DNA from 2 places in the Psychromonas sp. psych-6C06 genome. Region 1 is predicted to be linked to the other one. Evidence: predicted binding sites of a transcription regulator. Region 1 holds the regulator's gene; the other holds the start of a gene.

Region 1 (6,152 bases):
TCCAATCATGTCGTTCAAAGAGCTTTGCTATTTCAAGCTCGGGCATTTCAGCCAATAAACTACCTGTTTGAGTGTTCATCACTTCAGCAACAGAAAGTGCAGGGTCAACCGTTAATAATAAAGATAATGGAACATCACCAATTAAATGGTCATCAGAATTAACAACATATAAAGTATCTGTCGCTTCTGGCAACTCATCTTTAAGGCGTAAGTATCGAAGTACAACATCAATAGATACATCAGGTCGGAGTGTTATGGTGTCTGTATTCATAATTGAGCCAGCTGTATCTTCAGGGTAAGCGAGTGCTGTTTCAACTCGATGCCTATCTTGTGCATCCATCTGCTCTAAAACAGCTCGGTAAAGGCTATTTGGGATGCCACGAAGAATGTAAGCCAGATCATCAGTGTCCATCCCTTCAGTAACAGCAACTAAATTGGCCGCATCCATTAGGCTGATAATACCGTCTTTAGCATCTTCGTTTAATTCTTCGAGGATTTCACCTTGTTGATCATGGTCTGTAAGGTTCCATAATACCTTACGATTTGCTGGTGGTGAGGATTCAAGTAGTAATGCGACATCACAGGCAGGCATCTTTTCGATAATACTGCGAGCAAGAACAAACATGCCACTTTCGATTGCTTTATTGACTTCGCGGAGGTATTGCTGGGTATCTTTTAATTCGTTTTTTTCCAGCATCTGTTTTCCTTTAAATTATTATTATTATTCTTCTTCTAAAAACTTATCTTCTATTAGCCTAGTAACGGCAGACATTGCCTGTTGTGCTTGATTACCCGTTGCCGTTATTTCTATCTCTTGTCCAAAACAGGTTTCTAATACCATTAACCCTAGTACACTATCAGCATCAGCTTGTTTACCGTGGTGGCTAATCGTGATCTTAGCATCAAAATTATTAACCAATTCAACTAGTTTGATGGTAGCTCGTGTATGTAAACCGAGTTTGTTTTGTATTGTAATAGTTTGTTTGATGATATCCACTTTTTTATAAGCCTTCTTTTCCTGCAAGTCGTTTATGCTCAACTTGTACCTGATATTTGTTACCGAAACGAGCCGCAATCTTTTCCGTTACATAAACTGAGCGGTGTTTACCTCCTGTACAGCCGATAGCAATAGTCACATAATTGCGGTTATTATCCTCTAAATGTGGCATCCAAGATTGAAATAAATTCTCAATTTGATTAACCGTTTGCTTAACTATTGGAAAAGAGTCTAGATAGTCAATAATAGGTTGCTCTGTACCGTTAAATTTTTGTAATGAGGGTTCCCAGTGCGGGTTAGGTAAAAAACGAACATCAAAAATATAATCTGCATCTTCAGGCGATGCATACTTAAAGCCGAAGGATTGAAATATGATCAGTAACTTACTTTTGCTCGTGCCTTGTAAAAAAAGTTTGATGCGTTCATTGAGATTATGAATAGATAGTGTGGTGGTATCTATTTCAAGTGCTGCTGATTTCCTGATAGGGGCTAATAATGTATTTTCTTGCTCTAATGCCTGTGATAAAGACAGTTTTTGTTTTGACAGAGGGTGTAATCTGCGAGTTTCACTATAACGTCGAATGAGTTCTGTGCTAATCGCATCTATATAGATGATATCTATTTTTACTTTGCATTTTAATGTTGCTAGCAAGGAGTCAATTGCATCAGAGTCACCTGGTAGATTACGAACATCTAGAGTGATGGCTATTTTATTATTTTCTACATCAACGGTATCGAGGAGTTGATCTAATAATTGGAAGGGCACACCATCGATACAGTTATAGCCTAGATCTTCAAGCACATGTAGCGCGATTGTTTTTCCTGAGCCGGAACGTCCACTGATGATGATTAATTTCATTTTTTTCCCTCGCAGTTATTCAATTTGCAATAGGTTATATAACTGCTCGTTAGTTTGTGCGCTTCTTAGTTGTCGCAAATAGGGTTTGTCGAGCAATTTTTGACTTATTTCTGAGAGCGCCTGTAAGTATTCTTGGCATTTATCTTCAGGAACAAAAATAGCAAATAATATATCGACTTTATTACCATCGTAAGAATCATAATCGATCCCTGAATGGCATTGCATAAAAATAGCAGTAGCTGGATAGCTACTGTCAATTTTAACGTGTGGAATAGCAATTCCTAGCCCAACTCCAGTAGAGCCAATTTTTTCTCGTGCAATAAGCGAATTGAATAATTGCTGCGAGTCGATATCTAATTTTTCAGCTGCAATAATGCTGATTTTTTCTAATGCGCATTTCTTACTGCTGCAGCTAGTTTGGCTAAACACAGAGTCTTTATCTAATAGGTCAGATATTTTCATAATATTATTTTCTAGTGGCACAATTGGCGCGATTTTATCAGGTTAAATAAGAATGGCTATACAAGAACGCCCATTTTTTAATATTAATCAATATTAAGCGATTTAGCTTACTTAACCTCAATTCTGGTTAATGAAAGCTTTATGGTGTTTAAAACCACGATGCTGCTACTTTTATAATACAGTGCCTTCATTTTTGCGTAGTTCAGGCAAATTATCGTCGCAATAATGGGGTATTGGTAGATGTTTTAACGCCGAAATTCGCGGAAATAGCTGTATTGTATCGCTTTGCTTATCCAGAACTTAGGTTAGTTATCTAAACTTATAGTAACTGCTTGCGTTGATTAGAGGGTGGGATACCTAAGGACTCCCTATATTTAGCAATAGTGCGTCTTGCTACTTTTATCCCCTGCTCTTCAAGTAACTGAGTGATTTTGTTATCGCTGAGTGGCTTAGTAGTGAGCTCTGCATTTACTAACTTTTTAATTAACGCACGGATAGCAGTCGATGAACATTCGCCACCACTCTCGGTAGCAACATGGCTAGAAAAGAAAAATTTTAATTCATAAATACCGCGGGGTGTATGCATAAACTTTTGGGTGGTAACTCGAGAAATAGTAGATTCATGCATTTCAACTTCAAAGGCAACATCATTGAGCACCATTGGTTTCATTGCTTCGTCACCATATTCAAAAAATGCTTGCTGTTGTTGCACGATACAGTTTGATACTTTTAACAATGTTTCATTACGACTTTCGAGGCTTTTAATAAACCACTTCGCTTCTTGAAGGTTACCCTTAATAAATTGCGAATCTGTTTTACTAATATTACCTTTGCATAAGTCTGCATATTGTTGATTGATAGAAAGGTTCGGATCACAGTCCTGATTTAGCGATACGCGCCATTGTCCACCTATTTTTTTCACATAGACATCAGGTACAACGTATTGTGCTTGCGTATCTTCGAATTGATTTCCAGGACGTGGCTCTAAGGTTTGAATTAGGCGCATAATTTCTGCGAGTTCATTCTCTTTCAGTTTGGTCTTGCGCGCTAAAGTACGGTAATCTCGGTTACCTAATAGGTCCATATGTTCTTCGAGAATCATTAATGCTTCTGCACGCCAAGGGGTATCATCACTGAGATGCCGTAGCTGTATTTGTAAGCAGTCTTGTGCTGACTTAGCCGCAACACCAATGGGATCAAAATGCTGTATTCGTTTTAAAACTGCTTCGATCTCATCTAACTCAAGATCTTCAACTTCATTACTCAACGCTTCCAGTATCGATTCGCAGCTACTGGTTAAGTAGCCAAACTCATCAATGGAGTCGATAATAGCGGTTGCGACTAAGAGATCGGTTTGAGAAAAGGGAGTTAGTTGCATCTGCCATATTAAATGATCTTGAAGAGAAATAGATGACTCTCCCTGATAGACGCTATCTTCGCCTTCAAAAGAGGATGAACCTGAGGAAATTGAAGTTGTTGGAGGCGGTGTATAAGCTTCTTCCCAGTTGCTTTCATCAGGTTGCTCTTGTGAAAATTCTTGTTGGGTAAGTGCTTCGGCTGTATCAAGTTGACTACTGTCTTGCTCTTTGACGACATCTTGAAGTGAGCTGTTATCTTCTTGCTCTAGTAATGGGTTTTCATCAAGCGCATTTTGAATCTCTTGTTGTAAATCAAGGGTGGATAGTTGTAATAATTTGATCGCTTGTTGTAATTGTGGGGTCATCGCAAGTTGCTGACCCATTTTCAATTGTAACCCTTGTTTCATCAAAGCTTGTATTTCCTGATATAAATAACTAGTAGCTATGTCTTAATAACTATATTTACAATAACTATAGTTTAAATTCTTCACCTAGATACACTTGTTTTACATGATCATTTGCCAATATTTCGTCTTGTGTCCCAATTGCGATAATTTCACCATGGCTAACAATGTATGAGTGTTGACAGACATCAAGCGTTTCACGCACGTTATGGTCAGTAATTAGGACGCCTAAGCCTCGATCGCGAAGTTGACCGATAATATTTTTGATATCAATGACTGAAATTGGATCAACACCTGCAAAGGGCTCATCTAGTAGAATAAATTTAGGTTCGGTTGCTAGTGCTCTGGCAATCTCTACACGTCGACGCTCGCCACCCGAAAGGCTCATGCCTTTATTATTACGAATATGGGTAATATGAAACTCTTCTAATAGCGTATTCAGTTTTTCGAGGCGTTGATCTTTGGTAAGTTCTTTACGTGTTTCTAAGATACCCATGATATTTTCAGTGACTGTTAAACGTCTAAAAATAGAGGCTTCTTGAGGTAAATAGCCTATCCCTTTTTGTGCTCGTATATGCATTGGGTGATGTGATATATCTTCACCATCGACAATAATGGTGCCTTCATCCTGCTTCACTAAGCCAACGACCATATAAAATGAAGTGGTTTTGCCTGCCCCATTTGGGCCGAGTAACCCAACTATTTCTCCCGTCTTGACGGTTAAGCCTACACCATTTACTACGGTACGGCCTTTATAGCTTTTTACTAAACCTTTTGCGATTAACTCAGCCATTATTTATCTTCAGCCTGTTGTGTATTGTCATCTTTATTTTCAAATTGTGCTGGTAAAAATACCGTCTTTACACGCTCTTTGCTATTTTTGTCGCTTTCTACAATCAACTCTTCTGTTTCTAAAAAGTAGATTATTTTAGAACCATTAATTTGACTATCTAGCTGTTTTACTTGTGCGTTACCCGTTAAGGTTATCTTGGCTTTCGCTACATCGTAATGAATAGTATTCGCTTCTGCATCAAAGGGCTTACCATCTTCTTGGGTTTGGTAAAAAGTCGCTACATCACCTTTGGCAATCATAATTTCTTGATTGGCTTTCTCGCCACGAATGACAACCAGTTCATTTGCTGTAATTTTAATGGTTCCCTGGGTTAGCAACACTTCTTTTAGGAAGGTTACTGTATTACTTTTCATTTTTGCATGTTGGCTAACTGAGCTTACATTAATTGGTTGATCGTAATCAGACTCTAAAGATTGTACTGAAAGCGAGCAGAATATCATGCCAACGATTAAGCTAATTTTATTAATTTTCATTTAGGTATACCGCTTTTATCTGTTTTTTAACGATTAATTCTTCACTAACAAGTGATGCCCACATGCCAATGCCTTGTTGATCCATTTGTGGCCCTTGCCAATGAACAAATAGGTCTGTACTGATCTCTTTTTCTGTTAATAATATAGTTAGTTTTTCAGTACTCATTGTCTGTACTAATTGATCTAAACTTAAATTTTTTACCCAAACATCACCAGAAAGAATTAGATGATTATTACCACTTAATTGTCCATCTTCACTAGTTACTTGCCAGGTTGTGATACTATTTTCTTGCTCATTTTGTACATACATTAACACTTTAGGATTTTCAAAAATGGTTATCTCTTTGTCGCTATAACTGGTTGCTTTAGAAGCATGCACTTGATGAGTGATCATACCGGTTTCATCAAAATGATCGCTACTAATGTTGTACGCAATATAACTTGGATGATGCTCTGGTAGTACTTCTAATTGTTGTTGTGGCTTTAGATATAACCAGATTAAAAAAACAACCAACAAAAGAGCGTAGGGGAGCGCTTGTCGTATACTCATTTATTGGCTTTTACCCTGTGTTGTATCTAGTTTGTCATGGCATTGTAAAAATAGATCACATATCTCACGTACTGCGCCAAATCCTCCACGAGTGTAGGTAGTCAGATCGGCACCTTGTAATACTATAGGGTGGGCATCCATAACAGCAATACCTAACCCACAATGTTGCATGACCGGGAGGTCAACTACATCATCG
Region 2 (6,152 bases), on a different contig from region 1:
ATTAATAGTTATCGCTTTGCTTAGTGTTATCGCGCGGCTTGTAAAATGGTATCAAAGATTTCAGTCGCCACAGAAATGACACGGGCAGCCGCACTATAATGCTGTTGGTATTGCAATAAATTAGCTGCCTCTTCATCCATGTTGACACCACTAGAACTTTGAATACGTTCAAATGATTGATTTTGAAGAATAGCAGTTGATTGCATCGATACGTCAGCATTAGCAGTTTTAGCACCAATTTCTGAAATCATGCCACTGTAGACATCGGCAAAAGTTGCCTTTTTATTATTCATTATTTTCTGATTCTGAAGATCAGCAATCTTCATCATATTGCGGTTATCGCCATCACCCGTTTCATTATAATTAAGCTTAAATGTATCTCCTGCTTGTGGTGATCCTTTTGTCATTTCGACTTCGACACCGGCAAGATCAAAGGTGACTTTTCCTGTTAATAGATCAGGCGTGACCGTTAAACCTGTTAATGGTGCACCAACGGCAACCGCAGGTACATAGTTGTTCGCTGAGCCTGCAGGTAATGTAACTGGAGTGCCGTTTTTATCAACGATATCATAGGTGATCACGCCACCTACATTACCTGTTACGACTATCTCTAATGGATTATCTTCATCCATATAGAGTGGATCTAAAGGGTTATTAATTGCGCTTGTGCGCAATACAGCATCACCAGTATTAGCATCATTAGCAACGGTTTTTATTTCCGCGTCCGCTGCCGCAATTTTTTCAGGATCTTTATGCTGTAGGCTTGCCTCTTGTGCAGCTAGCCTTGTAGGGCGAAGAGTAAACGTTTTACCAGGCTGTGGAAGATCTGTTGCCACAATAGTATCTATACCTAAACTTAACCCCGTATTAGGAATAGAAACGCGCTCTGTCACAGACATATCAGGAATAGAAATTGTTTGTGATGCGCCTGTAGTCCGGTTTGTAGAGATAAATGAGATGCTCTCGGGTGGCCCCACTTGGTAATCATCCACAACCAATTCATATTCATCTGGGGTTAAGGTACTTAAATCATCCACTCTTAAACTAAGTTGCATGCTTCCTAAGCCATCGTTATGCGCAAGCACTCGATTTTGCATAGATTGTAATGAATTAATATCGTTAAAGAGATCTTCACCAATCTTTCCTTCTAGCGTCATTCCCTCTTTTTGTTGTTCATTAATAGAATGTGTTAAGCCAATAATATTTTGTCCAAGCTGATTAAAGGCACGCTCCACATCGTTATTACGAGTATCGAATAACCCCGCGACAGATCCCCCTAAACGGCTCCCGTCAACAAGCGCCATATTACCATCAATATTTAATGCCAACTCTTTACGTGAAGGATCTGGGTCGCCATTAACAGAGATCATTTGTAGTGAAGTACCGCCCATCACTAAAGATTGACCACTACCAATATAGATATTTACCATTCCGTTATCAGCAGGGACAACAGAAACGTCAACATATTGACTTAACTCAGTAATAGCTTGATCACGTTGATCTAAAAGATCGTTGGCATTACTTTGTCCACCTGCTCCTAACACAGCAGAAATTTGTCTATTAATATTGGCGAGGTTATCGGCGAGGGTGGTTATCGTATCTGCTGTATTAACGATATCATTATTAATGCCGTTATATTGAATCTCTAAACTGTCATATAATCGGTTATACTGATTAATCATATTCGTAGCAGACTCAAGAAATACTTTTCTTGATTCAAGCATATTTGGGTGATCAGCAACCCCATTGATCGATTCAAACACTTCTAATACTGGTTTGGTAACTGCAGTACTTTCATCAGAAAGCAACATATCTAATTGACTAGTTTGCTGATATACCTCTTTAGAATAGCCATATTGTGAAGTATTCATAATGTTTTCAGTGAAAGCAAATTGATCGTATGCACGCTCAATGCCGGCAACAATTGCACCACGACCAACAAAATAACCGCCAAACCGATCCGCTCCCGCGGTATTCACTTCAACACTTTGACGTGAGTAACCAGCCGTATTTACATTGGCAATATTATGACCCGTTGTCGCAAGGCTTGCTTGAGAGGTGTAAATTCCCGATAGACCAATTTGAAATAGATCAGCCATTTGACTCTCCTTCTACTAGTGCAGCTTTAAACGACTCGTTGTTCATGATTTGTTTAATTTTTTCAGCATATTGTGGATCGGTTGCATAACCTGCTTTTTGTAGCTCTTCAACATATGCATCCGCATTAGTTCCCTGCTTTAAGGCTTCTTGATAACGCTGATTATGAGTAATAAAGTGTCCGTAATCCGCAAAACTTTGTGCAAAGTTTTCATAAGCTCTAAAGTCTGAACGACGTTTAATACCAACACCATTTTCAACCTCAAGGCTATCCTTAGCGACCTTATCGCCCTGCCAGCTTTTATGTGCTTTGATATTAAAAAGATTAAAGCTACTTTGATTATCAGCACCATTGATTATTTTCTTACCCCAGCCTGTTTCTAATGCAGACTGCGCAATAAGTGCAATGGGTGAAACACCTAATTTATTGGCTACTTTTTTGGCAAATGGCATTAAGGTTTCAATAAATGATTTTTGATCTGTAAACACTTGGTTTGGGGCTTGGTTATTTGAAGTCTCATTGTTTACCTTCAAAACACCAACGCTAGGTTGCATTTTATCTGGTTGATTTAAATCAACCGCAGGCTGTGATTTATTAAGCGTCATCAAAGTGGCAGCTTGCTCACTGTTTGGCATCACCAACTGTTCCTGATCAATCGCCTCAGGACGCGCAATCGAGGTAGGGTCAAGTTGTCGAACTAAAGCATCTGCAAGCCCTAAAGATCCATGACGACTAATATCAAGCGCTAATTGTTTGTCCTGCATATCGGTATAAAACTTAGTATTTTTGTTATTAAAGGGGCTGTCAGTTTCAAAGGCTTCATTCGCTTGGCGCATCGACTTAATAAGCATGCTGGCAAACATAGATTCAAACTGATTAGCAACTTCGCGGATAGATTCTTTGCTATTACCCTGCGCTTTTTGACGCAGTTGATCTAACCCCTGTAGGTCAAAGTAATTGCTTGATTGTGTTACCGCGTTATTACTCATTATCAGCCCCCGCTTTATCTATTTTTACTCTCCACATAGATAAAGCAATAATAATGCCAGTATTAAAATGCAAGGCTGATACGCTGTAAGTAATAAGGTTGATATAGTGCTCGAGTCACGTAGAATGCCCTCATCATTTTTAAGGGGAATATGTTTATGAATCCAGTTTTATTAGCCGTGTGCCTGATGCTCATTCTGTCAATGATGCGTATTAATGTTGTCATTGCATTGACACTGAGTGCACTCGTGGGTGGTTTAAGTGCAGGGTTATCACTCACCGATACGGTCAGTGCCTTCGAGGGGGGCTTAGGGGGAGGTGCAACGATTGCATTAAGCTATGCAATGCTCGGTGCATTTGCAGTTGCTATTTCAAAGTCAGGAATAACCGATCTATTAGCACAAACCGTTATTAAACGTTTGCATGGCCACCATCCAGATAAACTGTCTTTGACCATTAAATATGCAGTATTATGTAGTATTTTATTAATCACCATTTCATCGCAAAATATTATTCCTGTACATATCGCTTTTATTCCTATCTTAATTCCACCACTTCTAACCGTATTTAATAAATTACGTTTAGATAGACGCTTAGTGGCTTGTATTCTGACCTTCGGTTTGATAACCCCTTACATGGTATTACCTGTAGGTTTTGGTGGTATTTTCTTACATAACATTCTTCTTAAAAACCTACATGACAATGGCTTACAAGCGACTGCTGCACAAGTACCAACAGCGATGATTTTGCCGGCACTTGGTATGTTAACAGGATTGCTAATTGCAGTATTTATTAGCTACCGTAAACCACGCGAATACCCCATTAGTGAACAAGATGAAACAAAGCCTGAATTAAAGTCACTGAATAAACGCCATATTAGTGTTGCAGCAGTTGCCATTGTTGCCACTCTCGGTATACAGCTTTATTCAGGCTCTATGATTATTGGTGCATTAGCAGGTTTCACAGTGTTTACCGTCGGTGGTGTTATCGCATGGAAAGAGACCCAGGATGTATTCACTAAAGGGGTACATATGATGGCTATGATCGGTTTTATTATGATTGCAGCAGCCGGTTTTGCAGCGGTCATGAAAGCAACCGGTAGCGTTGAAACCTTGGTGGCATTTTTAAGTGATAGCATTGGTGATAACAAAGCATTAGCCGCATTATTAATGCTCATTATTGGTCTGTTAGTGACAATGGGAATTGGCTCTTCATTCTCAACCATCCCAATTATTGCCACTATTTATGTACCATTAGCCATTGCATTTGGTTTCTCACCAATGGCGACCATCGCATTGGTTGGTACGGCTGCGGCACTAGGTGATGCAGGTTCCCCAGCTTCAGACTCAACCTTAGGGCCGACATCAGGCTTAAATAGTGACGGTAAACATGATCATATCTGGGATACTGTTGTACCTACTTTTGTTCATTACAACCTTCCATTAATCGTATTTGGTTGGGTTGCTGCGATGACACTTTAGAAAACGCTCGAAGGCTAGAAGAAAAAAACGCTGGAAGGCTAGAAGGCTGGAAAACCCTCAAGCTTTTAAACTTTCCTGCCTTTAAGCCCTCAAGCTTTCCAGCCTTTAGACCATCCTTTATAAGTTATATAATAATTAATTCGCCCTGTATCGCTCCCGCTTGTTTTAATGCTTCAAGTATCGCCATTAAATCTCCCGGTGCAAGACCGACCTCATTTACAGCACGAACTAAGTCATTCAAACTCACGCCAGTATCAAATTTAAACATGCGACTATCTTCTTGCGTGATATTAATTGTACTGTTATCGGTAACTTCCGTATTTCCTCTGGCAAAAGCATTCGGTTGTGAAACTTCTTGATTTTCACTAACAGTGACGCTAATCCCCCCATGAGTGATAGCTGTAGGTAATAACTTCACATCTTGACCAACCACAATGGTACCTGTTCTCGAATTAACAATAATCTTTGCATTACCACGAGCGGGCTCAAAGGTTAAGTTTTCAAGCGTTGATAAATACGAGACACGTTGCGAAATTTCACGGGGCGCTAACACTTTAATCGAAGTTGCATCTAATAATGATGCGGTGTTCGGCCCAACTAAATTATTAATTGTATCAGCTAAACGCTTTGCCGTTGTAAAATCAGACTGATGTAAGTTAAAGGTAATGCTATCGCCACTTGCAAAGGGCGATATCACTTCACGCTCCACAATTGCACCATTTGAAATACGACCAACTGTTGGGGTGTTAATCACCACCTTTGAGCCATCAGCACCTTCTGCACCTAAACCACCAACCACTAAACTTCCCTGTGCGAGCGCATAAACTTTTCCGTCAACCCCCTTTAAAAAGGTTTGTAATAACTCGCCACCACGTAAGCTTTTAGCTTCACCAATGGCTGACACTGTAACGTCAATGGTTTGACCTCGCTTTGCAAAAGCTTCTAAGTTTGCAGTGATCGCAACAGGTGCGACATTTTTAATTTTCAATGTCTGCCCTGCTGGAATATTGATACCAAAATTTCTCAGCATAGTGGCAAATGCTTGCTCGGTGAATTTACTACTTTTTTCACCTGTACCCGGTAAACCAACGACTAAACCATAACCCACTAATTGGTTACTACGAACACCTTGTACACTCGCGACATCTTTAATGCGTGCAGCAAATGAAGTACTCGCAAAGCTAGCTATGATGAGACTAATGAGTATTTTTTTAAATGATGTCATGAAAAACTCCTTGAGTGAGACTCAATAGGTAAATTAGATTGGCCAATAAGGGCCATTGAAAAATGCAGTTAACCAACCTTGTTTTTGCGTATTAGCAAAGTCCCCAGTACCACCGTATTGAATACGTGCATTGGCAACACGCATTGACGATACAGTATTATCAGAGCTCACGTCTTCCGAACGAATAACCCCTTTAATACGGACATACTCTTCGCCGTTATTCAGCATCAACCACTTTTCTCCTCGAATAACGAGGTTGCCATTGCTAAGTACACGTACCACATTTACAGTGATACTACCTTGTAGGTTATTGCTTTGGTCAGCATCAGCATCGCCTTCAAATTTACTATTTTGATTTGCT

Evidence for each region. Region 1 encodes sigma-54, which starts transcription at its own class of promoters, with help from an activator protein. Its sites were predicted from a motif close to GTTGGCACGNNNNTNGNNT; they were not measured.
Region 2: a site for sigma-54 is predicted at 3,130-3,148, ahead of flgJ (flagellar assembly peptidoglycan hydrolase FlgJ). Genes of this name have one in related genera too.

Annotation. Positions count from the first base shown of each region.
Region 1 covers NZ_PIZM01000012.1:21,504-27,655, forward strand. Annotated here, with positions in the region: gene mgtE (magnesium transporter) at 1-697, opposite strand, end outside; gene CW745_RS14690 (HPr family phosphocarrier protein) at 722-997, opposite strand; gene rapZ (RNase adapter RapZ) at 1,002-1,856, opposite strand; gene CW745_RS14700 (PTS sugar transporter subunit IIA) at 1,872-2,318, opposite strand; gene CW745_RS14705 (RNA polymerase factor sigma-54) at 2,638-4,083, opposite strand; gene lptB (LPS export ABC transporter ATP-binding protein) at 4,148-4,873, opposite strand; gene lptA (lipopolysaccharide transport periplasmic protein LptA) at 4,873-5,406, opposite strand; gene lptC (LPS export ABC transporter periplasmic protein LptC) at 5,396-5,956, opposite strand; gene kdsC (3-deoxy-manno-octulosonate-8-phosphatase KdsC) at 5,957-6,152, opposite strand, start outside.
Region 2 covers NZ_PIZM01000002.1:378,190-384,341, forward strand. Annotated here, with positions in the region: gene flgK (flagellar hook-associated protein FlgK) at 27-2,099, opposite strand; gene flgJ (flagellar assembly peptidoglycan hydrolase FlgJ) at 2,092-3,087, opposite strand; gene CW745_RS04895 (Na+/H+ antiporter family protein) at 3,244-4,566, shown strand; gene CW745_RS04900 (flagellar basal body P-ring protein FlgI) at 4,691-5,791, opposite strand; gene flgH (flagellar basal body L-ring protein FlgH) at 5,825-6,152, opposite strand, start outside.